DNA from 2 places in the Geobacillus sp. PLS 41 genome. Region 1 is predicted to be linked to the other one. Evidence: a T-box and tRNA genes for the amino acid it is inferred to sense, from the RefSeq annotation. Region 1 holds a T-box; the other holds one or more tRNA genes.
What was found. A T-box is a leader RNA that pairs with one kind of tRNA and senses whether it is charged. The one in region 1 lies ahead of trpS (tryptophan--tRNA ligase), so its partner is inferred to be a tRNA-Trp.
Positions count from the first base shown of each region.

Region 2: it has a tRNA-Trp gene. The T-box ahead of trpS (tryptophan--tRNA ligase) is inferred to sense a tRNA for this amino acid. The anticodon was not compared.

Region 1 covers NZ_CM151395.1:3,232,901-3,248,642, forward strand. The annotation lists gene opp3b (oligopeptide ABC transporter permease) at 1-811, opposite strand, end outside; gene ACVX3G_RS16205 (peptide ABC transporter substrate-binding protein) at 935-2,587, opposite strand; gene ACVX3G_RS16210 (DUF3899 domain-containing protein) at 3,014-3,388, shown strand; T-box leader at 3,439-3,673, shown strand; gene trpS (tryptophan--tRNA ligase) at 3,724-4,710, shown strand; gene ACVX3G_RS16220 (YjbA family protein) at 4,772-5,512, opposite strand; gene ACVX3G_RS16225 (YuzI family membrane protein) at 5,598-5,804, opposite strand; gene ACVX3G_RS16230 (DUF2268 domain-containing putative Zn-dependent protease) at 5,941-6,744, opposite strand; gene fabF (beta-ketoacyl-ACP synthase II) at 6,889-8,127, opposite strand; gene ACVX3G_RS16240 (beta-ketoacyl-ACP synthase III) at 8,168-9,100, opposite strand; gene ACVX3G_RS16245 (hypothetical protein) at 9,359-9,610, shown strand; gene ACVX3G_RS16250 (alpha/beta fold hydrolase) at 9,645-10,385, opposite strand; gene ACVX3G_RS16255 (YjzD family protein) at 10,519-10,707, shown strand; gene clpB (ATP-dependent chaperone ClpB) at 10,935-13,520, opposite strand; gene ACVX3G_RS16265 (YjzC family protein) at 13,628-13,807, opposite strand; gene argF (ornithine carbamoyltransferase) at 13,998-14,936, opposite strand; gene ACVX3G_RS16275 (carbamoyl phosphate synthase large subunit) at 14,933-15,742, opposite strand, start outside.
Region 2 covers NZ_CM151395.1:1,172,410-1,188,151, reverse strand. The annotation lists gene ACVX3G_RS05930 (Ig-like domain-containing protein) at 1-1,371, opposite strand, end outside; gene ACVX3G_RS05925 (FecCD family ABC transporter permease) at 1,406-2,386, opposite strand; gene ACVX3G_RS05920 (FecCD family ABC transporter permease) at 2,379-3,386, opposite strand; gene ACVX3G_RS05915 (ABC transporter substrate-binding protein) at 3,408-4,349, opposite strand; gene ACVX3G_RS05910 (hypothetical protein) at 4,976-5,590, shown strand; gene ACVX3G_RS05905 (YobA family protein) at 5,896-6,357, opposite strand; gene ACVX3G_RS05900 (IS110 family RNA-guided transposase) at 6,803-8,083, opposite strand; gene ACVX3G_RS05895 (ISLre2 family transposase) at 8,462-9,826, shown strand; tRNA gene ACVX3G_RS05890 (tRNA-Leu) at 10,149-10,233, opposite strand; tRNA gene ACVX3G_RS05885 (tRNA-Cys) at 10,303-10,376, opposite strand; tRNA gene ACVX3G_RS05880 (tRNA-Gly) at 10,386-10,457, opposite strand; tRNA gene ACVX3G_RS05875 (tRNA-Gln) at 10,463-10,537, opposite strand; tRNA gene ACVX3G_RS05870 (tRNA-His) at 10,553-10,625, opposite strand; tRNA gene ACVX3G_RS05865 (tRNA-Trp) at 10,643-10,716, opposite strand; tRNA gene ACVX3G_RS05860 (tRNA-Tyr) at 10,726-10,810, opposite strand; tRNA gene ACVX3G_RS05855 (tRNA-Thr) at 10,817-10,892, opposite strand; tRNA gene ACVX3G_RS05850 (tRNA-Phe) at 11,063-11,138, opposite strand; tRNA gene ACVX3G_RS05845 (tRNA-Asp) at 11,312-11,387, opposite strand; tRNA gene ACVX3G_RS05840 (tRNA-Met) at 11,393-11,469, opposite strand; tRNA gene ACVX3G_RS05835 (tRNA-Val) at 11,612-11,687, opposite strand; tRNA gene ACVX3G_RS05830 (tRNA-Glu) at 11,697-11,768, opposite strand; tRNA gene ACVX3G_RS05825 (tRNA-Ser) at 11,783-11,873, opposite strand; tRNA gene ACVX3G_RS05820 (tRNA-Asn) at 11,878-11,952, opposite strand; rRNA gene ACVX3G_RS05815 (23S ribosomal RNA) at 12,378-15,307, opposite strand.

The DNA of each region.
Region 1 (15,742 bases):
GGTAATCGTTCAGTTCAATCGAACGGACAAACTGCTCTCCAAGACCAGGGACAGCAAACAGTTTCTCAATGACAAGCGTTCCCGTCATTAAATTGACGGTCATCGGTCCTAAAATGGTAATGACGGGGATAAGCGAGTTGCGGATGGCGTGCTTGATGATAACCCCCGCCTGGCTGATCCCTTTCGCCCGAGCCGTCAAAATGTAGTCAGAGCTTAACACTTCAAGCATTTCCGTGCGCATAAAGCGGGCGATGCTGGCGATGACTCCGACAGACAGCGCCAAGGTCGGGAGAATCGTATATTTGAAGCCTTCCCAAAAGGCGACCGGAAGCCATTGCAGTTTCACAGCGATAAAATATTGCAAAAACCCCCCTAACACAAACGACGGGATCGAGGCGCCCAACACCGCAATGACCGTAGCTGTGTAATCTTCCCAATGATTATGTCGAATCGCCGCGACAATTCCGAGAATCAACCCAACGATCGTCCCAAAAACAATCGCCTGAAACCCGAGCTGGGCCGACGGGCCGATTCGATCGCTGATGAGCTCTGTCACTGGGCGGTTGTCATATTGGAACGATACCCCCAAGTCTCCTTTCAACAAATTCCCTAAATATTGAATGTATTGAACAGGCACGGGCTTATCCAATCCGTACTCTTTTAAAATAAGCGCCTTCTGTTCCGGCGTTAATTTCTCTTGGTTTTGCAGCGGCGAACCAGGCAGCAGCTTCATTAAAAAGAACGTCAACGTCGCAATGATAAACAACGTGATGATCATATAAACGAACCGCTGAAGCGTATACCGCGCCATGACCGCACCTCCTCTGCTTTTCTACAATCTTCGTTGTTTTTCGACATTTTTCGCCTTGGCAGGCAAAAGGAGAGTATATGCCTAGGCATATACTCTCCTCCGCATTTTCAAGAGAACAACGGATTACTCGACATACGCCCATTTCAAGCTGTAGTCGGCGCCAAACGTGTGCGTGACGAAATCTTTGACGTATTCACGTTGCAAATACGCAGCGCCGCGTTGGTACAGCGGAGCGATCGGCATTCCTTCAAAGACGATTTTTTCTGCTTTCAGCATCGCATCCCAACGAGCTTGCTGATCGTTGGCAAGCGTCGTTTGCGCGTCTTTGATCAGCTTGTCGTACTCAGGATTCGACCAGCCTGTTTCGTTGTGCGGGCTTGTCGACGTCCAAAGCTGCAGGAACGTCATTGGGTCTTGATAGTCCGGACCCCAGCCGGAGAACGACAAATCATATTGCATGTTGCTTTCGAGCTTCAGTTTTTGTGCAAACGGTTGTTGCTTAATGTTGATCGTCAAGCCCGGCAAGTTTTGTTCAAGCTGCGCTTTCACATACTCGCCGATTTTCTTCGCGCTGTCGGTGTCATAGTTCAGCAGTTCAAGCGTAAATTTGTCTTTGCCCAGCTCTTTTTTCGCTTGCTCCCACAATTTTTTCGCTTCATCCGGATTGTAATTGACCAAATCGCCATTCACATCGCGGAAGTCTTTGCCATCCGGACCGGTGACGAAGTCTTTCGGAACGGTGAACTTCGCCGGAATCGAACCGTTGTTCAAGAGCGTATCGACCATCGCTTGCGTGTCGATGGCCATCGCAATCGCTTTGCGGGCGTTGACGTTGTTCAACGGTTCTTTTTTCGTGTTCATGCGCAGCCAATAGAGCGACGGATCCAATTTCGTATGGAAGTTTTTGTCGTTTTTGTACTTATCCACGAACTCCGCCGTCAAGCCGACGCGGTCCGCTTGTTTTGTTTCATACAAGTTGACGGCTGTCGCCGTGTCTTTCACGACTTTCACATTGACTTTTTCCAGCTTGACGTTGTCTTTGTCCCAGTAGTTCGGGTTTTTCGTATATACCCAACCTTGTTCGTGCTTCCACTCGCTCAACACGAACGGGCCGTTGTACAATGTTGTATTCGCTTCCAATCCATATTTGTCGCCTTGAGCTTTGACAAATTTTTCGTTTTGCGGCATAAACGTGCCAAACGCTGTCAAGCCGACGAAATACGGAACTGGGTTTTTCAGCTCGACTTTAAGGGTGTAGTCATCAAGGGCTTTGACGCCGACTTGGTCAAGCGGCACCTTGCCTGTGTTGGCTTCTTCCGCGTTTTTAATGTCGTACATGATGTACGCATATTCCGATTTCGTCTTCGGATCAAGCACGCGCTTCCAGGCGAATTCGAAATCGTGCGCCGTCACCGGATCGCCGTTGGACCATTTCGCATCTTTGCGAAGCTTGAATGTATACGTTTTGCCGTCTTGGCTCACTTCATAGCTTTCCGCGATCCCTGGCACCGGCTTGTTGTCTTTGCCTAAACGGTACAGACCTTCCATGACGTTGTTCAACACGATAAACGATACTTGGTCGGTGGCGAGCGCCGAATCAAGCGACGGGATCTCTTGGCTTTCAAGCAAGTTCAGCACCTGCTCCTTCTTCTCCGCCGGCTTTTCGCCGCCCTGGCCGCCTTGAGCGTTGTTGTTGTCCTTGCCTCCGCCGCACGCCGCTAAAAACGTCGACAGCGCGAGAAGCAGGACGAGGAAGAAAGAGAATCGCTTCTTCACTAAAAAACCCCCCTTAAAATTTATGTAGCGTATTACAAATCTTCTGAACCATTTGATTTCAGAAGATTGTACTTACATCGCTTATTATATCCTGTGTTAGTATATTTGAAAAGGATTTTTTTATTTTCTTAAATAAAAAAATTTCAAACTACTTACAAACGGGATGAGGATCGGATTGCATTTACACCTGCATTGTAACGACTTTTGCCACAATTGTAAACAAAAAATTTCTGCTTACAGAAAAAAGAAAACGCTTACAATATAATTTTTTTGCCCTTCCTTTCAGCTTCGAAGCAAATCTCTCCTGAACTTCCAGGTTTCTTCTATATTTTTCAATATAATTTTGTTAATAATTTTGACAATCTTCCCGCCCACATGATTTATGATAAAATAAGCAGTGAGAAGGGAAAGGCGGGAACAGACGATATGAAACAAACGGCTGTGCGGACTGGATGGCTCGTCGCCGCGATGCTGGCGGCAAGCGCACTCATCGTAATAGGGCAAGGAGCATGGAGTACGGTGGCCTTTATTAACGTTTCGTTTTTGCTCTCCCTTTTGCCTCTGTCGCTTGGCGGGCTTTTGTTTGTTTATGAACGCGGGTTTTTCAGCGGATTCGCATACGGGTTTCGCCGATTGCGCAGGAATCGAACGAAGGTGGAGCGGTATCTTGAGGAAGCGGCAGCAGAACATGAATCGGATGAGCTGCTCGGTCCGCGGCGTTTCGCCATCACGTATCCGCTTCTCTTTTCTGGTCTGCTTCTGTTTCTGGCGATGATTGCCGCCGGATATGCCGTGCAATAAGGTTGCAACAGCTGAATGTTTTCCGTATAATATAAGGCAAATCTAGGATCAACCGAGCGATGAGAAAGAAGAGTACATATTGGCGATGCCTTCAGAGAGCTTGTGGACGGTGCGAACAAGCGGCTAGCCATATGGAATGGGCTTTCGAGCTTCCCGCCGAACCGGCGACGCAGTAGGCGAGGACGTTTCCCCGCGTTACAGGGGGCCATGCGCTAAGCATGGGCTGAGCGATTGCGCTTGTCGGCGCAATAAGTAGGGTGGCACCGCGGTCCTACCGTCCCTATCAGAGGGCTGGCAGGGCCTTTTTTATTTTTTGCTTGAGGGAGTGAAGATCGATGAAAACCATTTTTTCCGGCATTCAGCCAAGCGGCGTCATCACCCTTGGCAACTACATCGGGGCGCTGCGGCAGTTTGTCGAGCTGCAGCATGAATACAACTGCTATTTTTGCATCGTTGACCAACACGCCATTACCGTTTGGCAAGACCCACACGAACTGCGGCAAAACATCCGCCGCCTCGCCGCTTTGTATTTAGCAGTCGGCATCGACCCGACGCAAGCGACGTTGTTCATCCAGTCAGAAGTGCCGGCGCACGCTCAAGCCGCTTGGATGCTGCAGTGCATCGTTTATATCGGCGAACTTGAGCGGATGACGCAATTTAAAGAAAAATCGGCCGGCAAAGAGGCGGTCAGCGCCGGACTGCTCACGTACCCGCCGCTGATGGCCGCTGACATTTTGCTTTATAACACCGACATCGTCCCGGTCGGCGATGATCAAAAGCAGCATATCGAATTGACGCGGGATCTGGCCGAGCGCTTCAACAAACGGTATGGCGAGCTGTTCACGATCCCTGAGGCGCGCATTCCGAAAGTCGGCGCCCGCATCATGTCGCTTGTCGACCCGACGAAAAAAATGAGCAAATCCGACCCCAACCCGAAAGCGTACATCACACTGCTTGACGATGCGAAAACGATCGAGAAGAAGATCAAAAGCGCGGTCACCGACTCGGAAGGAACGATTCGCTACGACAAAGAAGCGAAGCCAGGCATTTCGAACTTGCTCAATATTTATTCGACGCTATCCGGTCAATCGATCGAGGAGTTGGAGCGGCAATACGAAGGAAAAGGATACGGCGTCTTCAAAGCAGACCTCGCTCAAGTCGTCATCGAAACGCTTCGACCGATTCAAGAGCGGTATCACCATTGGATGGAAAGCGAGGAGCTTGACCGCGTGTTGGATGAAGGGGCGGAAAAAGCAAATCGGGTTGCATCGGAAATGGTGCGCAAAATGGAGCAAGCCATGGGGCTCGGGCGGCGGCGGTAAATAGCCGCATCCAGCGAAGCCATACAAAAACGGGCAGGCGCCTATCGCCTTGGCCCGTTTTTTAATTGACTTTTGGTTCTTGCTCCATTTCCCACAGTTTTTCGAAAAATGGCTGCCCTTTGATCAAGTTTTCGCACAGCTGCTCATGCCGTTCGGACCACCCGTATTTCGTCTCGTTATACAATTGTTCCCACGCTTCATCAAAAGACATTTTTTGAATAGCGGCGTATTTTTCCGGCGCCCATTCCGTATACCAATAGCGCATCTGGGCAGCATTTTTTGTCGAATAAAGCTGGTCAAGCGCCATAAACAACAGCTGTTTCAACTGCCGCTCTTTGCGCGTGAGTCCGCACATCAGTTCCGGAGCCGGCGATAAAATGTGGTATTCTTTTTCATACCTCGGCAGCGGATAGTCCCGTTCCTCCGCTTCGGCCGCCATTTCGTAGACGAGTTGTTCCTGACGCGGAATGAGACGGCTTTTGCGAATCGGGATTTGATAACCGATTGTATCGACAGCCAAAACGCCGGCGCCGTCCGTGACAACGAAACAATAGTCCAGCTGAATGCGTTCATGGTTTTTGCGGACATACGCCTTCTGATGCACATCGTCTAGCAGCGGTTTTGGAAGATCGGACAAGCTGTTTTCAATGTAATGAAACAGGGCCGGGGATACTTTTAACAGCGGCACTTGGTCGAGCAGCTCGATTTGATCGTCCTTGCGCCATTCATGGAAATGGCAGACGTTGTATCCGTTCTCTTCTCCTTCAAACCAGTTGACCCAAATGTCGTGCAGATAAAGCATGCGAGACCCCTCACTTCCAGACGTGTTTGTCCATCAGTATAGGCAGAGGGGGAGAATTTTATTCCATTTCGTCCTCTTTTCCCCTCTAGGGGCTGCGGCTTGGAAACGTCAAGCTCCCCCACATCAAAAGAAGGCCAATAGGGAATAAATAACATTCCACCCTTGTCGAAATATAAGATAAGTATTCACTAAAACCACGCTCTGGAGTGATGATGTTCAAATAGGCGATCACCATCATGCCGCCGACGACTGAAAAACCGAAACCGACCAAATAAAAAAACAGGCGGACCACCGGGCTTTCCCTTCCTTCTTGTCCACGTCCTTGTTCTACATATATGTCGGCGCCATGGACAACATGCCTGTTTGCGCCCGATGCCCCTAAGATTCTTGTGATAACCGGACAGCGGCGGTCGCCATGCGGTTTCGAGCTAAGACGCTCCTTGCTGTTTGCCTGAAAAGCCCGCCAACTCCGCGATGTCTTTCGCTTCCATCTTCATCAATTGGGCGAGCGAATAGCCTCTTTCTAGGCAACGACGGATGATGGCATACCCAACGGCATAGCCCCCCATTTTCGGATGCCATCCAAGCCCGTACAAAATGCGGGAAGTATGCGGATGCGAAACGGGCAAATGTTGGTTCGGGACAATATAACGCCGCCAAAACCGTTCCATCTCCCGATCGGTGTAATACTTCGTCCATCCCGCACACTGCTTGACGCCGACTGTCTCGGCGACGGCATGCTCCGCCAATCCTTCCATAACGACTGCATCCAGCAACGTCGCATCTTCGCCTTCGTTCGGCAACTGCTTGAGACGGCATACATGGTTGTATTCATGCGCCACCAACGCGGCGATCTCCTCGTCGCCATGATCCGGCAGCAAGAAGAAAAACAATTTATCAGCAAACGCCACCCCGCCTTTTCCTTGGAATTCGCGCACAAGCTTCCGGTTTTCGTCATCGGCCGGCAGCAAAAATACCGGAACGTCCGGTCCCTTCCATATCCCCCGTTGCCGTTCATACAAACGGCCAAGACGTTCCCAAAGACGGCGCTCTTTCATCTCCGGCAAAAGCCGCTCGGCCTGCCGAGTGCTTCGGTACATGCCATACAGCCGTAAATAGCTGTAAATCTCACGCGCCGGCATCTTGCCAAAAAGCGGCGCCAACCGTGCGCACAACCGGAGCGGATCGCCTTCATCCTCTTCAAGCCATCGATCGGTCGGAAGCAATCCCATCGCTTTTCCCTCCTTTTCTCTTACGTTATGTCGGCAGCGAAAAGACGGTGAAACAAAACAAAAAAGAGAGCCTGACGCTGAACCGAACCCGCCGTTAGTCACGCGTTTTCAGCTCTGCTCAACCAAGGCTCTCCTTTTCATCCATTACACATATTTTTTAAAAATCAATGTCGCATTATGGCCGCCAAATCCAAATGAGTTGCTTAAGACCGCACGCACGTCTTGCTTGCGCGCTTCATTCGGCACATAGTCGAGGTCGCATTCCGGATCCGGTGTTTCGTAGTTGATCGTCGGCGGAATGATGCCGTCGCGGATCGCCAGCACGGAGAAAATCGCTTCCACCGCGCCGGTCGCCCCGAGCAAATGCCCAGTCATCGACTTCGTCGAGCTGACGGCGAGCTTATAGGCATGATCGCCGAATACTTCTTTGATCGCCGCCGTCTCATACTTATCATTGTACTCGGTGCTCGTGCCGTGGGCGTTGATGTAATCGATCTCCTCCGGCTCCAGGCCAGCGTCATGAAGCGCTTGGCGCATCGCCCGCACGCCGCCTTCGCCGCCCGGAGCCGGCGCGGTGATATGGTACGCATCGGCGGTCGCACCGTAACCGACAATTTCTGCGTAAATCTTCGCGCCGCGGCGCAACGCGTGCTCCAATTCCTCAAGAACAACGATGCCTGCTCCCTCACCCATGACGAAACCGTCGCGTTTTTTGTCAAATGGGCGGCTCGCCGTTTTTGGATCTGGATTGGTTGAAAGAGCCGTATTGGCGCAAAAACCGGCGAACGACATTTTCGTAATCGGCGCTTCCGTCCCGCCGGTGATCATGACATCGGCGTCGCCGCGCTGAATGACTTTAAACGCATCACCGATCGAGTTCGCCCCGGTCGCGCAAGCGGTCACCGTGCACGAATTGATCCCTTTCGCTCCGAGGATGATCGATACTTGCCCAGCGGCCATATCCGGGATCATCATTGGCACGAAAAACGGGCTCACTCGGCGATAACCGCGCTGCTGGAAAATCTCAAACTGCTGTTCAAACGTCTCCATGCCGCCGATGCCAGAACCAATCCAAACACCGACCCGTTCAGCGTTGCTTTCATTAATGTCGAGATTGGCATCTTTGACCGCCATGAGCGCCGCAGCGACGGCGAATTGGGTAAATCGGTCCATCTTCCGCGCCTCGCGGCGGTCGATAAACAGCGACGGATCGAAGTCTTTCACTTCCGCCGCCACTTTCGCCGGAAAGTCGTCCGGATTGACGCGGGTGACAATGTCGATGCCGGACTGGCCGGCGATAATGTTTTTCCACGTCGTTTCTGCGTCATTCCCAAGCGGGGTGACGGCGCCTATGCCTGTCACGACGACTCGTCTTTTTTCCATCGTTTCCGTCTCTCCTTTTATTTCGATAATATACGTGCCGTTAACGGCCCCAGCGCAAAGCGATCGCGCCCCACGTCAGCCCGCCGCCGAATCCGACCATAATGATGAGATCATCGTCATGGATTTTGCCCGCTTCCAACTCTTCTACAAGCGAAATCGGAATGGATGCGGCCGACGTGTTGCCATATCGACGGATGGTTGTCGATATTTTCTCTTCTGGCAGCTCGAGCCGCTGTCTGGCCGCTTCGACGATGCGAATGTTCGCTTGATGCGGAATGAGAAAGTCGACATCGTCTTTCGTGAGCCCGGCTTTTTCAAGCACACGCACGCTTGATTCTCCCATTTGCCGGACGGCGAACTTGAATACTTCACGGCCGTTCATGACGATATATTCGTCTTTGTATAAATGTTTTCCTCCTGTTCCGTCAGCTCCCAACTCGAAAGATAAAATCCCGCGCCCGGGCGACACCGGACCCATGACGACCGCTCCGGCGCCGTCGCCGAACAGCACCGCCGTGTTGCGGTCGGTCCAATCGATGATTTTCGATAGTTTGTCTGCCCCCACTACTAATATATACTTGTAGGCGCCTGTGTCAATAAATTGGGCGGCCGTGACCATCCCGTACATAAACCCCGCACAGGCAGCGCTGATATCAAGCGCAGCGGCGTTGACGGCGCCAAGCCGCTCTTGCAGCATGCAAGCGACCGACGGAAACGGACGGTCCGGAGTGACGGTGGCAACTAAAATGAGATCAATATCCTTCGCCTCCATGCCAGCGTCTTGAAGCGCCCTTTCTGCGGCAAAATACGCCATATGGGACGTATCGATGTCATCCGGAGCGATGCGGCGCTCCTCGATCCCGGTGCGCGTCCGGATCCATTCATCCGATGTATCCATCATTTTTTCCAAATCAAAGTTGGTCAACACTTTTTCCGGCACATAGCGGCCGACCCCGATAATTCCTGCTCCCATATCATTCATCTCCTCTTTCTTTCCCAAAATGGCAAAAAAACGCTCACGCTGACAACCAAACTTGAATGTACAATCAGTCTACATCACCAATTATTATTACTTGGTACTAATTTTAGCCGAAAGAGCGTGGATGCGCAATAGAAAACGAAAGTTGAACCAGCGCTTTCCGTACCCCTAAGGCATTTGTCCAAACCGCTTTTTCCCTTCTGCCATACAATACAAATACGAGCAACCATCGCATGAAAGGGAGGATCGCCCATGGCCAACGGCGAAGCACAAGAACAACATCGCGAACGGCAAGACCGTTTTTCCCGCCTAATGTTCGGATCTTTTCCTTCTCGCGCAACCGGCGAGCGCGAAGATCAAGGGAGCGGGGCAGAACCGCCTTTACTGCCGAATATCGATTTCATGAAGCTGTTTGAAAACGTCAATACGCTAGCCGACTCATTGCAACAATTAAAACCGCTCGTGAAAAAGATCACCTCGCTCGTCGACTTATTGAAAAAATAGCAGACGCACCGGTCGATGCGTCTGCCCTTGTCGTTTACGGGAGTTCATTGTATTGGCAGAAAAATTGCCCGATTTGTCGAGCCAGTTGGCGCCGTTTCTCCGGCAGCTCGTAAACGACGCGCACCCGGTTGTTTGTCGTTTTCATCCATTGTTCATATTTACGGCTATGCAAGGCGGATGGATACGGGCTCACTCCGGCCAGCTGCCAAATCGTCACCGGAACGTCATGAGGACTGAGAAAGAGGGACGGAACAGCCTCGGGCACCTCCTCTTCTTTCAAGCCATAGGCAGTCGCGATTTCCCTCACCATCCGCCGGTACACGAATGGATGTTCCTGTTCATAGTCAAGCTGGGCGCGAACATCAAGGCAAGGGTTGATCATGGCGACGGCGCGGATTTGACTTGGCATGGCGCCAAGCAGTTGCAAGGCAACGAGCGCGCCCATTCCTTCGGCAACGATATAGATGCGCTGGTTCACAATTTCGCTTTTCAACACCGAGTAAATGAGTTGGCGCGCCAGCCGGACCGCTTTCGGACTTCCCCAATGCCGGCCGTACAAATGGGACGAAAAGACCGTATACCCACGTTCCAACCAATCTTCCAGCCATTGGCGCCGCCCCGGATGCTCGAGCCAAAAACTCGTCTGTTCGTTCACAAAATGGTCGCCGTCGCCCATTAAAAAAAGGGCAAACCCATTTGGGCGCTCCGGCACGTGAACGATGCACCATTGCTCATCGAGTTGAAAAAACCGCCGTTGTCCTGCCATCGTTTCCATTCACCCTTGTTTGGCAATGCATAATGGTACAGTATACGATATGCGCGGCCAAAAAAAACGTCCGGGTATATGCCTACGTGACAAATTGTGATAAGATAAGAAAAGGAATGACGAGAAGATGGGAGGAACAAAGATGCGCTTGTTTTGGACGTTTTTTTGGACGTTTTTGCTCGTGCAAATGGCAACGTACGTCATGGGCTCGATGCAAGGGATCGGCTATGATTTCGCAACCGGCGCCTTGCTTGGCGTGATCGTGACGATCTTAGTCTTCGTGATTGCAGCCTTGATTCCGGACGAGCCGGCCGGGGATCACCATCATTGATCATTCGCTTCATAAGACAACGCCTTGGGGTGAAAGTCCCAAGGCGTTGTTTTTTGTCATCTTTAACCGAGAATCCTCCCACTTCAACACCTATATAGGGTAAGTGGAGGAGCATTCCATCCATATTGATCTGGGCTTGTGTTTTCCGCCCATGCTCAAACAATGCGACCAACCCCGGCAGACAAGAAGCACGTCTCTCCGCGTCGTCGGCGCCCCCTTCAGCTCGTTTACGCCGACGGACGAATGGCGATCTGCCCGTTGTCAACATCGACCGTGACGGTGCTGTAATCTTTCACCCGCCCAGCGATCAGCTCTTTCGCAAGCGGCGTTTCGATTTGCTTTTGCATAAACCGTTTGAGCGGGCGGGCGCCGTATACTGGGTCGAAGCCCGCTTCGGCAATGTATTGCTTCGCCGCTTCGGTCAGCACGAGTTCGATATGCCGATCGGCCAAACGGGCCGACAGCTCGCGGGCGAACTTTTCGACGATGCCTTTCACTTCATTCATCGACAATGGCTTAAATAAGACGATATCGTCGATCCGGTTTAAAAATTCTGGGCGGAAATGGGCGCGCAGTTGGTCAAACACTTGTTTGCGCGTTTCTTCATCGATGTCGCCATGTTTGTTTTCTAACAACAGCGGCGATCCGATGTTCGATGTCATAATGACGACCGTGTTTTTAAAGTCGACCGTCCGCCCTTGCGAATCGGTGAGCCGTCCGTCATCCAGCAGCTGCAGCAGGATGTTGAACACTTCCGGATGAGCTTTTTCGATTTCATCGAACAACAGAACGGAATACGGCTTGCGCCGCACTGCCTCGGTCAGCTGGCCGCCTTCCTCATAGCCGACATAGCCGGGCGGCGCTCCGATCAAGCGGGAGACGGCGTGTTTTTCCATATACTCGGACATGTCAAGACGGATGAGCTGCTCCTCACTGTCAAACAGCGCCTCGGCGAGCGCTTTGGCCAGTTCCGTTTTGCCGACGCCGGTCGGTCCGAGGAACAAAAACGATCCGATCGGGCGGTTCGGGTCTTTCATGCCGGCCCGCGCCCGCAAGACGGCGTCAGCGACAAGCTCGACCGCTTCGTCTTGACCGATGACCCGTCTATGCAGCAATTCATGAAGGCGAAGCAGCTTTTCCCTCTCTCCCTCGACGAGGCGGGTGAGCGGAATGCCAGTCCAGCGTGACACGATTTCGGCAATCTCTTCTTCCGTCACTTCCTCGCGCAGCAATTTCCCTTCACTTTGCTCACTGATTTCTTGCTCGAGCTGTTTGAGTTGCTTTTCCAACTGCGGAATGCGGCCATGGCGAAGCTCCGCCGCCTTGTTTAAATCATACTCGTTTTCCGCCTCTTCCAGTTCGCGTTTTGCCCGCTCGAGCGCCTCGCGCAAACGGCGGACGCGGTCAAGCGCCTCTTTTTCTTTTTGCCATTGCGCTTTCATGGCGTTCGCCTTTTCACGCAAATCGGCAAGTTCTTTTTGCAATGCCGCAAGCCGCTCGCGGCTCGCTTCATCCGTTTCTTTGCTTAAGGCCGCCTCTTCAATTTCAAGCTGCATGACGCGGCGCATCACTTCGTCCAGCTCCGACGGCATCGATTCCATTTCCGTCCGGATCGTCGCGCACGCTTCATCGACCAAATCGATCGCTTTGTCAGGCAAAAAGCGGTCAGAGATGTAACGGTCGGACAAAACGGCGGCCGCGACGAGCGCGCGATCGTGGATTTTCACTCCATGGTGCACTTCATACCGTTCTTTCAATCCGCGCAAAATCGAAATCGTGTCCTCGACACTCGGCTCTTGGACAAGCACTTGTTGGAAGCGGCGCTCGAGCGCCGGGTCTTTTTCGATGTATTGCCGGTACTCATCAAGCGTCGTCGCCCCGATGCAGCGCAACTCGCCGCGGGCAAGCATCGGCTTGAGCATATTGCCGGCGTCAATCGCCCCTTCCGCTCTGCCGGCGCCGACGATCGTATGCAGCTCGTCAATGAACAATATGATGCGGCCGTCGCTTTTTTTGATTTCGTTTAACACCGCTTTCAGCCGTTCTTCAAATTCACCGCGAAACTTTGCTCCGGCGACGAGCGCGCTCATATCAAGAGCGAAAATCGTTTTGTCTTTCAGCCCTTCCGGGACATCTTTGCGCACGATGCGTTGAGCGAGCCCTTCGACAATAGCGGTCTTCCCGACGCCCGGCTCGCCGATCAACACCGGGTTGTTTTTCGTCTTCCGCGACAAAATGCGGATGATGCGGCGAATTTCACTGTCGCGGCCGATGACCGGGTCGATTTTTCCCGCTTTCGCTTCCGCGACAAGGTCGCGCCCGTATTTTGCCAACGCTTCATAGGTTGCTTCCGGATGTGGACTCGTCACGCGTTGATTCCCCCTTACGTTTCTCACTGCCGCTAATAGTGCTTCCTTCGTCAGTCCAAACGACGCCAGCTGCCGAGCGACCGGCTCGGCGCCATGAGGCAACGCGAGCAGCACATGTTCGACCGATATGTACTCGTCTTGCATTCGCTTCGCTTCGTTTTCCGCCTCCTCAAGCAGCCGCGCTAAGGCGGGCGCAACATACAGCTGCCCGTCCGCCCCATGCACTTCAGGCTTTTGGCGAAGCTGGCTGCGAAGCCAGTCAGCGGCCTTTTCCTTGTCGGCGCCGGAAAGCTCCACGAGCCGCGGCGCCAGGCCGCCTTCTTGTTCGAGCAGCGCAATCAGGAGATGCTCGACATCAAGCTGTTGATGATGCCGCTCTTTGGCGAGCGACTGCGCCGCCATAAGCGCCTCTTGCAGTTTTTCCGTCAAACGGCTTGCGTCCATGCCGTTCCCTCCATTTGACCTTCTTTGACCATAAATCATTATAGCCGATCGCGAAGCACACGGCAAATCAAAAGCCACTCCATACTTGGAATGGCTTTTGTTGTACTTCACGGTTTGCGCAAATACGTCCAATGCCGATTATGGTTCGACGTTTCCGGGAACGTATCGCCGGCTTTCAGTTTCAGCTTTTTCGGGTGTTTTACATTGTCGCCCGTTTCGCCGATTTCAATGTACACGCCGTTGTTCGGCGCTTTATCCCCTGGTTTGAAATGGCGCGGTTGGCCCATTTGTTTCATCCCCCTTGCTTCGATTGCATTTGTTAGCATTCCCGGTTTTGCCGCTGTTCATAAGAAGGGAAATGATGGGGCCGCCGCACACGGAGCGTCAAGCCTTCACAATAAAAACGTTTTTTCTCATGAAAATCCTTTTCCTTGCAAAGAACGAAAAAGGAACTCCCGAAACGGGAATTCCTTTTTCCTATAGGATCGACACTAAAATCGCTTTTTGGGCATGAAGCCGGTTGCCGGCCTGCTCAAATACGACCGAGTTCGGGCCGTCCATGACGCCGGCCGTCACTTCTTCGCCTCGATGGGCCGGCAGGCAATGCAAAAAGAGGTAATCGGGTTTGGCCGCTTTGGCGAGCTCTTCATTCACTTGGTACGGCTGGAACACTTGAAGCCGCTCGGCGCTTTCGCTTTCTTGGCCCATGCTCGTCCATACGTCCGTATAAATCGCATCCGCTCCGGCCACTGCCTCAAGCGGGTCGTGCGTCACAACAACTGTTGCTCCGGTTTTCTCGCCGATCTGGCGCGCTGCCTCGACGTATTCCTCCTTCGGCTCATAGCCTGGCGGACAGGCAATGAAAATATCCATTCCCACTTTGGCTGCGGCCGCAAGCAAGGCGTTGGCGACGTTGTTGCCGTCGCCGACATAGGCGAGTTTGACGCCTTGGAACGTTTTCTTCGCTTCGTAAATCGTCAGCAAATCCGCCAGCGCCTGGCACGGATGATCATCGTCCGTCAAGCCGTTGATGACCGGAACGGACGCATACTCGGCCAATTCCTCGACTTTTTGATGGGCAAACGTCCGAATCATCATGACATCGACGTATTGCGACAAGACGCGCGCCGTATCCGCAATCGTTTCACCGCGGCCAAGCTGCAAATCGTTGCCGTTTAAATACATCGCCTGGCCGCCAAGCTGGATCATGCCGACTTCAAACGACACGCGCGTGCGCGTTGAGGGCTTTTCAAAAATCATCGCCATTGTTTTGCCGGAAAGCGGCGCATACGGCACGCCGGCTTTTTGTTTCGCTTTTAAATCGGCTGCTAGCGCCAACAAGTCCATAATTTCGTCTGTTGAAAAATCGAGCAGCGTTAAAAAATCTCTCCCTTTTAATGACATCACTGCATTCATGCGATCACCGCCTGTTCTGCCTGTTTTTTCTTTTCCAACCAGCCGTGGATCGGCTGCACATCAAGATGATCCACATCGAGCGCCTGCAAGAAGAGCTTCAATGTCTCACGTTCCGTGAAGACGAGCAATTGTCGGGACAACGCAGTCATTCGTTTGTTTGCCTCGTCTTCCTCTTTGCCCAAGTTGATCACCGCGAGCGCCGTGTCGCGCTTCACCCAATCGGCAAATGAACCATCTGAAACGATGGTCAGCTGTTTCGCTGTCATCTCCGCCTCCAGTTCGGCGTCGATGTTGCCGATGACGTAGATCTCGTTCGCGTTCGCTTTCTTTTGCAAATACGGATAAAATGCTTTATACGCCGCTTCTTCCTTCGTCGCGGCGATGCTGATGCCTTCACCGGTCGATTTCATCTCCGGTCCAACCATCGGGTCAACCCCCGGCAGCTTATGGCTCGAAAAGACCGGATACTTTAACACGGCGTACGGCATGACCGCCAATCCGCGAGCTTTTTCGTCAACGATGTCGACGAGTGATTTCCCAAGCAATAACTTTGTCGCAATTTGCGCCAATGGCACGCCGGTCGTTTTGCTGACGATCGGCACCGTCCGGCTGGCGCGCGGGTTCACTTCCAGGACGTATACATTGCCGTCCGCAATGACGTATTGAATGTTCATGATTCCTTTAAAGCCAAGTTTTTTCGCAATCCGGCCCGCATAGTCGATGATTTTCGCTTTTTCTTCGTCTGTGAGCGTCTGCGCCGGCAGCCAAGCATAGCTGTCGCCGGAGTGGACGCCGGCTTTTTCGAC
Region 2 (15,742 bases), 1.5 Mb from region 1:
TTCAACGAGAGATTTTTGTCCATCCGTAATGATGATTTGCACCGATGCGTTGCTTTCTGCCGTTCCTGCGATCGTATATGCCGCTTGATTTTGATTCGTAACGGCTGGCAGGGCGTTCAATGATGGAGCGGCAACAGCGGTATCCTTCCAAACCGTCGTGGTTGCCTCTGGGCTTACATTGCCCGTTGCACTCGTTTGAACGGCTGTAATGGTAATCAGTCCATCGCTTAACGGGGAAATATCAGCTTCTACACGGTATCTCCCGTTTTCTTCCACCGTACCGACTGTGCTGATTTCATTCGTTCCATCGGACAAAGTGACCTCCACTTCCGCCCCTGGCTCTCCCTTGCCCGTCACCTCATAAGCAGTTGCATCTGCGCTGGCGTTCACATATCCTTTATTCTCAATAGATGGCTTGGCAGGAGAGGTCAACGATTTGATGAGGACGACGCTTGCCATCCGGCTTTCATTTCCCGCCTGATCGATCGTTTTCACACGGATCGTGATCTTCCCGTCCTTCAGAGAAGAAGTATTGATCTCTACTTCATAATTCCCATCTTCATCCACAAGTCCGCTCGCTGAGACGGATTTTTTTCCATCAGCAGCCTCCACCACCACTTTCTCTCCAGGCGTGCCTGTCCCCGTGACTGGATACGCTTCATAGTTGAAAGCGTTAATATATCCTTCATTCAACAGTTCAGGGGCCTCTATGCTCACATCTTTCCGAAGCACTTTCTTCGATTGGCCGCTTTGGTTTCCTGCCGAATCCACGCTAACCGCGGAGACCGTAATCTCTCCTTCCGCCAGTTTTCTCGCATCGATCACCGCTCGGAATCTCCCTTTGCCGTCTGCATGCACCATTTTGGTGATGCGCTGCTTTCCATCGCTCAATGAAACCTTCACAGCGCTATGGGGTTCTGCTGTTCCTTGAACAGCATAAGCGTTCTGCTGCTTGGCATTGATCCATCCTTTATTCGTGATCACCGGAACGGAAGGCGCCTTCGTATCCTTGATAATCTTTTTTTGTACGCGGCTATGCTTCTGTCCCTTGATGATTTGCGTGACAGACACCGTCAATGTCCCATCTCGTAATGTCGATACGTTGACCGGCGCTTCAAACGATCCGCTCTTTTGAACAACAGTGTAATGAGTGACAGATGCTTTTCCATCGGTGATCACAATTTTGATCTTCGCTCCCTTGAGCCCTTTTCCTTTTACGATATACTCTTTCACAGTTGAAGCATTCACCGGCTGTGCACTTTCAATGGCAAGCTTGGCCGGTTTCGCCGCATATGCTTCAGACTCCGCCGCACCCGCTATGACTAAACTGGCTGTTACGAAACTAGAAACCATCCATTTTTTCCAACCCATAACGATCCCCTTTTCATCGATAGATTCGATCATGTTATAATTTTGCTCGTCGAAGCAGAAAGAGAAAGTACGGGGCACCAAGGAATGCCGTCAGGATGCCGACTGGGATTTCGATTGGCGCCGCGATGGTTCTTCCTGCCGTATCCGCGCTGATCATCAAAATCGCTCCTAATAAGGCGCTGACCGGAATGAGCCGCTGATAATCGGCCCTTGTCAACAAACGGGCAAGATGGGGGATGACCAGTCCCACAAATCCAATCGGACCCGATACGGCCACCGCGCTTCCGCACAAGCCGACCGCAATGAGAAAAATCAGGAAACGGGCTGCTTGGACACGCAGTCCCAAACTCGCCGCTACATCATCATGCAGCTGCAAAACATTCATGCGGCGATAACAAAGATAAGCAAATCCGAGTCCGATCACCGACCAGGGAACAATGAGAAAAACATGTTCCCATGTCCGTCCCCATAAACTCCCCGCCAACCAAATGACCGCGGCATCAATCCCTTTGGTCGCAAAAACCAAAATCCCTGTAATGACGGCCTGAAACAAGGCATCAAAAGCAATTCCCGATAGAGCAAACCGGCCCTTATCCATTCCTTTCTTCCAGGCAAACGCATACACGCAAAGGCCGGCGAAGAGAGCCCCGAAAAAGGTGACGAACGGCAGGCCGCTGACAGGAAAATGCGGAATGATCAGCAGCGCCAACACAGCAAAAAAGCTGGCGCCAGCCGTCATGCCAATGACATTCGGAGCAGCAAGCGGGTTTTGCGTCACGGCTTGCAACAGCGCTCCGGATACGGCGAGGTTGGCACCGACAAACAGCCCAACCAATATCCTTGGCAAGCGATATTCCCACACGATTTCCCCATTCAGGGAAGACTTTCGGTTGAAAAATGCCTCCCATACTTGCGAAACAGGGATTTTCACATCCCCGAAACAAGCGCTGAGCGGCACGATGATGACAAGAAGCAATGCCAAACCAGCCACAAGTCCCACATCACGCTTACGCATTCCATTCGCCCTGCTTCCTAATCAAATACAAAAAATATGGGCAACCAATGGCGGCGGTAAACACCCCGACAGGAAGTTCAATCGGCTGCGCCACCAAGCGTGCAAGCAAGTCAGCCGTCAAAAGCAACATTCCTCCGCACAAGGCGCTGACTGGAACGATATACGTATAGTTCACCCCGACCATTTTTCGGACGATGTGCGGAATGATCAAGCCGATAAACCCGATGACCCCGGATACGGACACCGCACTTCCAGCCAAAATAATAATCATGACTGCCATCACAGTTTTGAGAATCCCCACATGAACACCAAGCCCTTTGGCTGTATCATCGCCGAGCTCCAACAGATCCATTTTCGAAGCGATCATGATGGAGAGGAGCAAGCCAGCAAGAGACCATGGAGCGATCAGCGAAACATGGCGCCATGTCAAGCCGTTTAACCCACCGGCCAGCCATGCATATACGGCGGCCGCATCCTGGCCAAGCAAGACCAAAATTCCGACGGTGATCGCATGCAAAAATGCGCTGACCGCCACTCCGGCAAGGGTCAAACGAACCGGGGAAAGGGTGCCTCTCTTCAGAGACAAACTATATACGAGGGCTCCCCCAACCGCCGCCCCCAAAAAGACAAGGGGAGAAAAGAAAAGAAGGGGAAGGCCGGCGAAAAAATATTCGATTAGAACAACCATCGCAGCAGCGCCGGCCGACACTCCCATGATTTTTGGCTCGGCCATTGGATTTTTCGTTAAACATTGCATCATCGCTCCAGCCACAGCCAAACTCGCCCCAATCAAAACCGCTAGAAGGGCGCGGGGAAAACGCAGTTCCCAAACCACCGTTCGTGCTTTGGATCCATCGTCATGCAAAAGGACATCCAGCACTTTTGGAATCGGCACAAAAAACGGACCAGAGACTAAAGAAACGATGATCAACAAAATGATGCCCAACACTAACATCGAACTGATCCATATCGCTCTTTTTCCGTATGTCAAAGATGACATCCTCTCGCTAGCCCCATCCCATCACTGATAACGTTTTAAAATGGATGCCGCTTCTTTTACAATCAATTTTGCCGCCAACGGTCCCCGACTGCGAGACCAAAGATCGCGATTGACTTCCACCACCCGCTTCTTTTTCACCGCTTTTAATTGGGACCAAATCGGGTTGGCTTTCACTTTTTTCAGGTCATTCTTCCCAGGATCCGTATAGGCAAACAGCACGTCTGGATCGATTTCTAAAATTCTTTCTAAACTTACTGTTTTAAAGTCGGAGTATTCATCCCCTTTTTCCTTAAATGCATAATCAGCCTTAAGCGCCGTAAAAATCGATCCGGAGAATGAGTTGTCCTGCCATACATTAATGCCATCTTTATTTACGAAAAAGCCCAATACACGAAGATTTTTATCTTTTAATTTTGCCTGCTGCGATTTCAATTCTTTATAAAACTGATTCACAAACGATTTTGCCTTCGCCTTCCGCCCTAAGATGTCTCCTAATACAAGAAGCTGATTCATGGCTTCTTTGTAGCTGTTCGCACGAAATCCCGCTACTGGCGCAATCTTTTTCAGCTGAGGGATAATCGCTTTATGGAACTCAAATTCATGGTCGATAATGATCAAATCCGGTTTGAGCGCTGCGATTCTCTCTAAACTCGGGGCGCTAAGTGCCCCAACGCTTGGCACCCCTTTTAGTTTATTGCGCAAGTATGTAGGCACCGTTCCAGAATTGGAAATCGTATACCCCACTGGCTTTAAGCCTAACGTGACAACCGCATCTGTCCCCGCCATGCTTAACGTGACAATCCGCTTCGGGGTACCTTTGATCACCAGCTTGCCAAGCTCCGTCTTAAACACCCTTGTCTTGGATGCGGCCTCGACAGGCGCAGCCGGTTGAGCCAACGGCACAAGCAGCACGAACAGCGCCATCAGCATGGCAAGAAGAGAGGTCCATTTTTTCTGCAACACGTTACATATTCCTCCTTCAATCTATATTTAATAATGATAATCCTTATCAATTAAGATGATAATTGATATTGAATATCTTTGTCAATACAATAATAAAAAACATTCCTAAGCAAGCGTTGCTCCCTACCCTGGCATGAAAATCGCTGATCAAAGCGGCGCATTTTCGCAGAAAAAGAAAGTCAGTTTTGCAAGGGTTTCTCTAATTGAGAAAGAATGCGAATCGATAGTCTTTTTTACCCAATCACCCACCCTCTAGAAGGATGGTGAAAAACGAGAACGGCCTGCAAATCGATGGCATTTCATCAGAAAAAAAAGCCGATTCAGCCGCGTTTCTCGAATTGAAAGATAGCAGGAATCAGCCATATTTTGCGCTAAATCACCAGCCCTCTAGAACTTGTCGCCCCTGTTCATCATCATTCTTCAAAAAATCCCTTGTCTCCCCCCATACGATTTATGCTAAAATGGAAGCTGGATGTCCCCAAATCTGCTGCACACATGCCCACGGATGATCGACTCCTTTGGCAACCCCTTCACCAACAAGGTCCAGACAGCGTTAGGAAAGCAACAAAAGCCATGAATAGCTGTTTTGAATCACCGTCAATCCACACTTGGAAAGGATGATCCATATGGAAGCATTGCTTAACCAAATTTTGGATCGACTCGATCAACTCCATTCGAGCGTCGGCGTCTTGACATCCGAGGTCAACGAGATGAAAAATCAACTGAACAAGATCGAAGCGAGAGCGGGCAGCATCGAAGAGAGAGTGAACAGCATCGAGGCGAGAGTAGACAGCATCGAATCAAGAGTAAACAACATTGAAACCAACATGGCCACCAAAGACGAACTCGCCGAGCTCCGATCCAAAGTGGACGACATCGAAGCGAAAATGGCCACGAAAGACGAACTCGCTGAACTTCGCTCCACTGTAAACGGACTCCAGTCCAACGTAAACGAAATTCAAGCAAAGATGGCGACCAAAGAGGAACTGGCTGAACTCCGGTCCAAAGTGAATGAACTCCAATTCAAAGCGAACGAACTTCAATCCAATGTAAACGAAATTCAAGCAAAGATGGCGACCAAAGACGATCTCGTTCCTATTCGACAAGCGGTCATGGAAATCGATCAAATTGTCAAAAGGATCGAGGTCAACCAAGAACGCCACGAGCACATTTTGGCCATCCTCTCCAAACGCTCGATTGAACATGAGGCATCCATCGCCAGCCTGCGGCAAGCGCAATAACTCGACAAGGGAACAAATGGACAAGGGGCGAGCTGTGCAGCGCAACATGGAAAAAACATTCCTTCCAGACACGAACCGCGGGGGCTGTCCGAAAGAAATTCCCCCAAAGCGACTGGATCGCGGCCGGCCAAAGCGACAACGCCCAGCTCTACTTGCCGGACCGTCCGCTTGTCTCGGTGTTGTCTTCGTAATAACTTGTTTTCGGAATCCAACGAATTGTTTGGCGCGTCATCGACAAGCTGTCCCCCTCTCCCCCGTGCTGGGAAGAGGAGGACAGCTTTTGCTTCGCATGCGGCAAAACGCTTTTATTCATCTTTGATCCGAACGTCGAATTCCGTTCGTTCATGGGCGTCTTTTATTTGAATCATCCAAGTGTCCGCTTGTTTGTCATAATGAACAGCCCGAATCACAGGAATCATATGCTCGAGCCGACTCTCTTCTTGTTTCAACGCTTGGCGAATCGCCTCCTCCTCCGATAAGCTGGCGCCATCACGCGGAGAGCTTGGCACAACCAATACTTTGCCCGCCTTCCCTTGGCCTGGATACGATTCAGCAATCCCCCCATCTATCCAAACTTGAACTTTTTGACCAATGTTCACTCGCGCTGGTGCACTAGAAACCAAGATGGCATTATAAAACTCTTTAAGCCCGCCTGTGGAACGAAAATCTTGCGGATCAGAACTGACAACCAAAATGCTCCCCCCTTCTTTTCTCACGACATACCCTTCAATGGCATAGCGGTCAGTTTGCCCGCTACAACCTGCCAACCAAACACTCCACACGGCGGCAATGAAAGCAAGCCATCTTTTCAGCCCAATCTCCTCCTCCCTCTAGAAATGTTGATCTATCAAGGCTTTTCGGCCTCTCAGGGGTGTCCAAAAAATATTTTTCGACAAAATCCCTTACATCCTTTTTCAGTTTTGTGGATATCTTACAGACCTAGGGTGCGCTTCGCGGCCACGGCTGGTTATATTTTCCTGCCGCGGGGGGAAGCATATTCGATGCACCCTTTGGATCTCCGCGTCGCTGATGAGGACGAACCCTCCCATGTCTCCGGGCGTCTTCGCGCCAACATTCCCTCGTTCGGTCTCGTCATCAGGCGGAGGCCGGCCAAGCTCCTTTCGGGACTCAAGGTCGAATGGATGAAATCACGCCAGCTTCTCCGGTGTCATCTCGTTGTCCAACGATTCTTCCGTTCGCAGGGGGGAGGCCTTAGGCCGCCCGTTGCACCTGGGACAAGACGTCCTGTTTCATTCGCTCCGCGTCAAACGCTTGTTTCTTCGTACAAATCGCAAACAGCACATTCAACAGCTTCCGGCACAAGGCGACGATGGACTGCTTTCCGGTCAGCGGATTGACGGATCGGGTCGTATAATACTCATGCAGCTCGCGAAACGCCTCGTTATGCCGAATCAGCGGAATCATCGCCCGAAACAGCACCGAGCGCAACCGTTTCCGTCCCCGTTTGGAGATGTGCTTTTGCCCTTTGCGCTGGCCGGAGGAGTTCTCCTTGAGCGTCAGGCCCGCCAACTTCACCAATTGGCGCGGGTCCCGATAATGGGCGAAGCTGCCGATCTCCGCCAGCAGATCGATGATCGTGGCGTCTCCCAACCCGTCGACCGTTTTCAACCATTGGTACTCCATCGTCGTTTGAACCAATGCCTTCAACTCGGCGTCCAGTGCAGCGATCTCCGCCTCCAATTGGCGGTATCGGCGGACGAGCGCGGCGATCTCAAACCGGGCCATCGCTGTCCCTTCCGTCACCCCAATCGAGTCCTTCGCGGTGTTGATCAACGCCTGAATTTTGGCCTTCTGCGGGCATTTCATCCCTTCGCTTTGCCGGTACACCTCAAGAAGCTCCTCCACCGTCCGGCCGGCCATATCAGCCGGAAGCGGCGTCCACTCCAACACCGAAAGCGCCGTTTTCCCCAAGTCACGAAACACGGTCCAAAACTCTGGAAAATACCGATCCGTCCAGCGGACGATCGCGTTTTTCACCGCCGTCTGTTCCTTGCGGAGCTTCTCTTTGAGCGTGCTCCCCACGCGCAAATCGGCTTCAATCTCGTGCAGCAGCCGGGGAACGAGGAATCGTCCGTCTTTTGCCAGTCTGGCAATGACCAGGGCGTCTTTGGCGTCGTGTTTCGTCGGCAGGTTGTCATCAAGTTCTTTCGACCGGCACACATGCGCCGGGTTGACCATGACCAACGGGATCCCGTGCTCCTCGAGGAAGTAGGCCAGGTTCAACCAGTAGTGCCCGGTCGGCTCCACGGCGACGATCACCTCTGACTTCCCGAACGCTTGCATCGCCCCCTGAATCGCTTTATACAGCTGTTGAAACCCCTCTTTCGACTGGAAGATCGGGAACGATTTGCGAAGCACGCGCCCCCGGTCATCCACGAAGCAGGCGTAGTGGGTTCGTTTCGCGATATCAATACCCACGACAAGCGTTTGTTCGGTTACTTGATCAATTTTATAGTTTTGTGTACAATTCATCTGAAGTCCTCCTTGGTATGGTGAGTGATGTGGTTGACACCCCTGCATCATACCAAGAGGGCTTTTTTTGATCAAGTCCCCGGAAAAGCTCCTAACGGGAATGCTCCTTTGTTACATTAGTCGCATTTACGAAAAAATCGTTTCACTCTTTTATGAAAAGCTCCAGTTTGTCAAATCCATCATGGGTACTGTGTGAGTAAAATATTTGTGGGTGACATTCCGAAATGATCCCCGACGAGGGTTGCGAACTTTTGTTCGCGACGCTCGTCGGGGCCACCAAGCGAAGCGCGGTAGAAAAAGCAAATGTCGTGAAAAAAGGACTCTCTCCCTGCTATGATGGTGATGACCAACATCCATAAAACAGGAGGGAGAGAGTCCATGAAACATCTTACCACAGAATGGCCTTTATTAAAAGAGCTGGAGGAGCAATTAGTAAGAACTCTTCAAAAGGTGTTCGCTGTCTTGTTGGCGGCCCTTTTGGAGGAGATTGATCAACAACTGGCGGAAGCGCGGGACAAGCGGCGGTATCAGCTGAAAGATAAACGGCCGACCACGATCCAAACGCTGTTTGGAGAAGTGACGTTTCGACGGAACTACTACTATGATCGGCAGGCGGGGGCGTATACCTTCTTGCTGGATGCCGAACTGGGCTTTGATGGAGCGCAGTCGATCAGCCCTTGCCTCGAGGAAACGGCGGTCGAGTTGGCCGTAGAGTGCTCTTCCTACCGCAAAGCGGCTCGCACACTCGAGTCGATCGTGGGGTATGCGGTCATGAGCCACGAGGCGATTCGCCAACTGGTGCTGGAGGCCTCTGTCTCGCTGCACCACCCTGTTTCCAAACGGCACGGCCGAGTGCTGTTTGTGGAGGCGGATGGGCTGTTCATTTCCCGCCAGGGGAAAGGGAAACGGGCGAAAGAAGAGAAAATCCTGGCGATTCACGAGGGATGGAAACGAAACGGTTCGCAGCTTGAGCTCGTGAACCGGCGCCACTACCTCCATGAAGGGGAGGGAGACGTGTGGGAACGGTTTGAAGAGTGGCTGATGAACGAATATGCCTATGATCCGTGCCGGGACCTTTTGATCATCAACGGCGACGCGGCGTCGTGGATCACGGCCTGCCGGGAGTATTTTGGGAAGCGGGCGTGCTTTCAGCTGGATCGATTTCATGTGGCGCGGGAGTTGCGTCAGTGTCTGTCCGGCCATTCGCGTTGGCGGGAGGTGCGGAAGAAGCTGGCGAAACAAGACGAAGAGGGGCTTCTCGTGGAGCTGAACAGCGCGGTCGGCACGTTGGAGGACGAAGCGAAAGAGAAGCAGATGGCTGCCATGATCCGCCGGATCGAGTCGATGCCGGGATGCATCCGGGACTATCGGGAGTGGCTGTCGGAGCAAGGGGTGGAGACGACCGGCATGCGTCCGATGGGCCACGCCGAGAGCGTGATGAGCCGGTTTGCGCATCGGGTGAAATCCCGCCGCAGCTGGAAAGACCAAGGGCTTCGGGCGTTTCTGAGGGCGATGGCAGCCCGAATCGACGGGATCGGGTGGAGAAAGGGACGGTGGGAGGAGCAAGAGCCCCAGTCGGCCGTCTCGGCCTCAACAAAGTCCAAGCGGATCGAACAGGCCAAACGGAAGGCCGGACGGTTATGGGCAGATGTGGTGCGTCAGAATCTACCGTGTCTGCAGCGGTCATCCGGGACGCCGATCCATCAAGCGTTGTCGGCGCTCCGGGATGGTGGTTGGGTGTAAAAAAATGGAATATCGTATCATCGCCTCAAGATAAGGGATGAGAGTCCGAAAGCGCTTACGATATTAATTCCTGAAAATGGTTCGCTAACTAGTGATTGACAACGCCCGTAGTGAACCGAAAAAATGTTCTCCACAAAGTCTTGACTGACTCATGGGTACTAAAAAAACATGATGATTGACGAAATCATGGATGATCTAGATGGTAGAAATGCAAAGTTCATGCAAAATTTTTTCGGAACTCCCAGAAAATGAAAAACGACCGCAAATGCGGTCGTATCAAGGGTTTCACGATTTTAGATCGTGGGCTATCGAATTCCAAGGATGCCGATGGTGGGAGTCGAACCCACACGGGGGGCTACCCCACACGATTTTGAGTCGTGCGCGTCTGCCAATTCCGCCACATCGGCGCGACAATCAACATTTTACCAAATTATCTTTCAACTGTCAACACTTTTTTTATTCATTATCATTAGATATGGAGGCGGCACCCGGATTCGAACCGGGGATAAAGGTTTTGCAGACCTCTGCCTTACCACTTGGCTATGCCGCCTTGATCAAGAGCGGAAGACGGGACTCGAACCCGCGACCCCCACCTTGGCAAGGTGGTGTTCTACCGCTGAACTACTTCCGCATCCGTGGCTGGGGTAGCTGGATTCGAACCAACGCATCACGGAGTCAAAGTCCGTTGCCTTACCGCTTGGCTATACCCCAACGTTGTAAGTGAAGGGCGACTAGTGGGAATCGAACCCACGCATGCCAGAGCCACAATCTGGTGCGTTAACCACTTCGCCATAGTCGCCATGATCATGATAGGAATGGCAGGGGCAGTAGGAATCGAACCCACACCGGAGGTTTTGGAGACCTCTGTTCTACCATTAAACTATGCCCCTTTGTTAAAATGGTGGAGGGGGACGGATTCGAACCGCCGAACCCAAAGGGAGCGGATTTACAGTCCGCCGCGTTTAGCCACTTCGCTACCCCTCCAAGGAATGGTGCCGACTGCAGGACTTGAACCCGCAACCTACTGATTACGATTCAGTTGCTCTACCAATTGAGCTAAGTCGGCATAAGATGAATGAAGAAGGTGGCTCATTGTTGAGCTCTGTGCCTCTTCCTCTACCAACTGATTCGAAGAAGCGGAATGCGTCGAGGCAACTCGAAGCGAATTCGATGAAGCAGATGCTCGTCTCTACCAATTCAGCTAAGTCGGCATGCAAACCTATTCTAGTTGTTTCATGGTGGCTCGGGACGGAATCGAACCGCCGACACAAGGATTTTCAGTCCTTTGCTCTACCGACTGAGCTACCGAGCCATATATTATTTTTTTAACTCGCTCGTTGAATTGCTCTGTGCCTCTTCCTCTACCAGCTGATTCAAAGACGCTCGATGCGTCGAGGCAACTCGAAGCGAATTCGATGAAGCGGATGCTCGTCTCTGCCGAATGAGCTACCGAGCCATACCATATTTTTCTTGTTTTTGGAACAATGGCGGTCCCGACGGGACTCGAACCCGCGATCTCCTGCGTGACAGGCAGGCATGTTAACCACTACACTACGGGACCAATTTTGGTTGCGGGGGCAGGATTTGAACCTGCGACCTTCGGGTTATGAGCCCGACGAGCTACCGGACTGCTCCACCCCGCGATGATAAGAAAGTAAGTTGATGTTCACAATGCTTTTGGTGTTGTTGTCCGTTGCCTCTTCCTCTACAAGCTGATTCAAAGATGCTGGATGCGTCGGGACAACTCGCGATGAATGAGAAAGCAAGTCAGCTTTTATATTAAGATGGTGGAGGATGACGGGATCGAACCGCCGACCCCTTGCTTGTAAGGCAAGTGCTCTCCCAGCTGAGCTAATCCTCCACAAAGAAGTGACCCGTACGGGATTCGAACCCGTGTTACCGCCGTGAAAGGGCGGTGTCTTAACCACTTGACCAACGGGCCATGCTGATGGATCATGGCGGAGAGCAAGGGATTCGAACCCTTGAGGCGCTATTCACGCCTACACGATTTCCAATCGTGCTCCTTCGACCACTCGGACAGCTCTCCACGATGGCTCCGCAGGCAGGATTCGAACCTGCGACCAATCGGTTAACAGCCGATTGCTCTACCACTGAGCTACTGCGGAATCATAACGACGGTCAATTCTCCCAACAAGATGTCCTGCCTCTTCCTCTGCCAGCCGATTCAAAGAAGCTGGATGCGTCGAGGCAACTCGCAGTTCATCCGATGATGCAAATGCTCGTCACTGAGCTGCTGCGAAATGACATCTCTTTAGACATTTACTATTATAATGATTCGCGCTGAGCTGTCAAGAGTTTTTTCATTCCTTCAAAACTAGATAACCGTTGGAAGAAGCCGCTCGCCTGCGCTTTTCGCTGTCTAGTTCCGGCCGCCATCGGCTCGCGACGCTTCGGTCCTGCTGCGGCGGCGACACATTGCATACGCTCCTGTGGCACCACCCACGCAGAACCAAGCTTCGCTTGGTTCGAGCCTCCTCGCAGGCCCTCCAGCGCACCTCGCCGATAAGCGGGCGGCCTCCACTTTTCTTGCTAGGTTAAGCCCTCGATCGATTAGTATCCGTCAGCTCCACGTGTCGCCACGCTTCCACCTCGGACCTATCGACCTCGTCATCTTCGAGGGATCTTACCCGCTTTGCGCGGTGGGAAATCTCATCTTGAGGGGGGCTTCACGCTTAGATGCTTTCAGCGCTTATCCCGTCCGCACATAGCTACCCAGCGGTGCCCCTGGCGGGACAACTGGTACACCAGCGGTGCGTCCATCCCGGTCCTCTCGTACTAAGGACAGCTCCTCTCAAATTTCCTCCGCCCGCGACGGATAGGGACCGAACTGTCTCACGACGTTCTGAACCCAGCTCGCGTACCGCTTTAATGGGCGAACAGCCCAACCCTTGGGACCGACTACAGCCCCAGGATGCGATGAGCCGACATCGAGGTGCCAAACCTCCCCGTCGATGTGGACTCTTGGGGGAGATCAGCCTGTTATCCCCGGGGTAGCTTTTATCCGTTGAGCGATGGCCCTTCCATGCGGAACCACCGGATCACTAAGCCCGACTTTCGTCCCTGCTCGACCTGTCCGTCTCGCAGTCAAGCTCCCTTGTGCCTTTGCACTCTCCGAATGATTTCCAACCATTCTGAGGGAACCTTTGGGCGCCTCCGTTACCTTTTGGGAGGCGACCGCCCCAGTCAAACTGCCCACCTGACACTGTCTCCCACCCCGCTAAGGGGTGCGGGTTAGAATTTCAATACCGCCAGGGTGGTATCCCACCGTCGCCTCCACCGAAGCTGGCGCTCCGGCTTCCCAGGCTCCCACCTATCCTGTACAAGCGATACCAAAATTCCATATCAGGCTGCAGTAAAGCTCCACGGGGTCTTTCCGTCCTGTCGCGGGTAACCTGCATCTTCACAGGTAGTATAATTTCACCGGGTCTCTCGTTGAGACAGCGCCCAAGTCGTTACACCTTTCGTGCGGGTCGGAACTTACCCGACAAGGAATTTCGCTACCTTAGGACCGTTATAGTTACGGCCGCCGTTTACTGGGGCTTCGGTTCGCACCTTCGCTTCCGCTAAGCGCTCCCCTTAACCTTCCAGCACCGGGCAGGTGTCAGCCCCTATACGTCGCCTTTCGGCTTCGCAGAGACCTGTGTTTTTGATAAACAGTCGCTTGGGCCTTTTCACTGCGGCTCTTCAGGGCTCTTCACCCCAAAGAGCACCCCTTCTCCCGAAGTTACGGGGTCATTTTGCCGAGTTCCTTAACGAGAGTTCTCCCGCGCGCCTTAGGATTCTCTCCTCGCCTACCTGTGTCGGTTTGCGGTACGGGCACCTCTTCCCTCGCTAGAGGCTTTTCTTGGCAGTGTGAAATCGGGGACTTCCGGATTACTCCGTCGCCGTCACCGCTTAGCCTTATGATCCGCGGATTTGCCTGCGGATCAGCCTCACGGCTTGGACAGGCTCTTCCAGCCGCCTGCTCGCCCTATCCTCCTGCGTCCCCCCATCGCTCAAACGGGAAGAAGGTGGTACAGGAATCTCAACCTGTTGTCCATCACCTACGCCTTTCGGCCTCGGCTTAGGTCCCGACTAACCCTGAGCGGACGAACCTTCCTCAGGAACCCTTAGGCTTTCGGCGCAGAGGATTCTCACCTCTGTTTTCGCTACTCATACCGGCATTCTCACTTCTAAGCGCTCCACCAGTCCTTCCGGTCTGGCTTCTCTGCCCTTAGAACGCTCCCCTACCGATGACCAACGGTCATCCCGCAGCTTCGGCGGCACGTTTAGCCCCGGTACATTTTCGGCGCAGAGTCACTCGACCAGTGAGCTATTACGCACTCTTTAAATGGTGGCTGCTTCTAAGCCAACATCCTGGTTGTCTCGGCAACTCCACATCCTTTTCCACTGAACGTGCACTTCGGGGCCTTAGCTGGCGGTCTGGGCTGTTCCCCTCTCGACCACGGATCTTATCACTCGCAGTCTGACTCCCGGGCATAAGTCGTTGGCATTCGGAGTTTGACTGGGTTCGGTAACCCGTTTTGGGCCCCTAGCCCAATCAGTGCTCTACCTCCAAGACTCTCAAACCCGAGGCTAGCCCTAAAGCTATTTCGGGGAGAACCAGCTATCTCCAAGTTCGATTGGCATTTCACCCCTACCCACACCTCATCCCCGCACTTTTCAACGTGCGTGGGTTCGGGCCTCCAGCCGGTGTTACCCGGCCTTCACCCTGGACATGGGTAGATCACCTGGTTTCGGGTCGACGACGACGTACTCACACGCCCTGTTCAGACTCGCTTTCGCTGCGGCTCCGCCTCTTCGGCTTAACCTCGCACGCCATCGTCACTCGCCGGTTCATTCTACAAAAGGCACGCCATCACCCATCAACGGGCTCTGACTACTTGTAGGCACACGGTTTCAGGTTCTCTTTCACTCCCCTCCCGGGGTGCTTTTCACCTTTCCCTCACGGTACTGGTGCACTATCGGTCACTAGGGAGTATTTAGCCTTGGGAGATGGTCCTCCCTGCTTCCGACGGGATTCCTCGTGTCCCGCCGTACTCAGGATCCGCTCGGGAGGGAACGAAGTTTCGACTACAGGGCTCTCACCTTCTCTGGCCGGCCGTTCCAGACCGGTTCGTCTACCCCGTCCCTTTCTCACTCCCATCGTGAGCGGTCCTACAACCCCAAGAGGACATGCCTCTTGGTTTGGGCTGTTCCCGTTTCGCTCGCCGCTACTCAGGGAATCGCGGTTGCTTTCTTCTCCTCCGGGTACTAAGATGTTTCAGTTCCCCGGGTGTGCCCTCCATGCCCTATGGATTCAGGCATGGATACTGCCCCATTACGGACAGTGGGTTCCCCCATTCGGACATCTCCGGATCAACGCTTGCTTACAGCTCCCCGAAGCGTTTCGGCGTTTGCCCCGTCCTTCATCGGCTCCTAGTGCCAAGGCATCCACCGTGCGCCCTTTCCAGCTTAACCTATTGCGCTCTCGGCTTCTTCCTTTGCTTTATCGGTTATCTAGTTTTCAAGGAACGAAGTAGCTCCTTTGAATTCGCTTCTTCGCTGGTTTGCGTCGAGGAATTCGGCTTCTCCGAATCCGCTTGTAGACGCAGACGCAAACGAGACTGCTTCTTGAATTCACTTCTCTGCAGTCTTGTGCCGAGGAATCTTGCTTCCCTGAACCTGCTAGCAGACGCAGGCACAGATGCAAAGCAACTACGTTGAAACAGCTTCCTTGCAGCTTTGCGTCGAGGAATCCAGCTTCTCTGAATTCACTTGTAGACGCAGACGCAAAGCAACTGAAGGAATTTTTCATTCCTTCAAAACTGAACGAAACAGAAGCGCGTTTTGCTTTGAATAACGACTGATGTCTAGCTCCAGCGCCTGGCTCTCTTCTGCCAAATAACCTTCCCC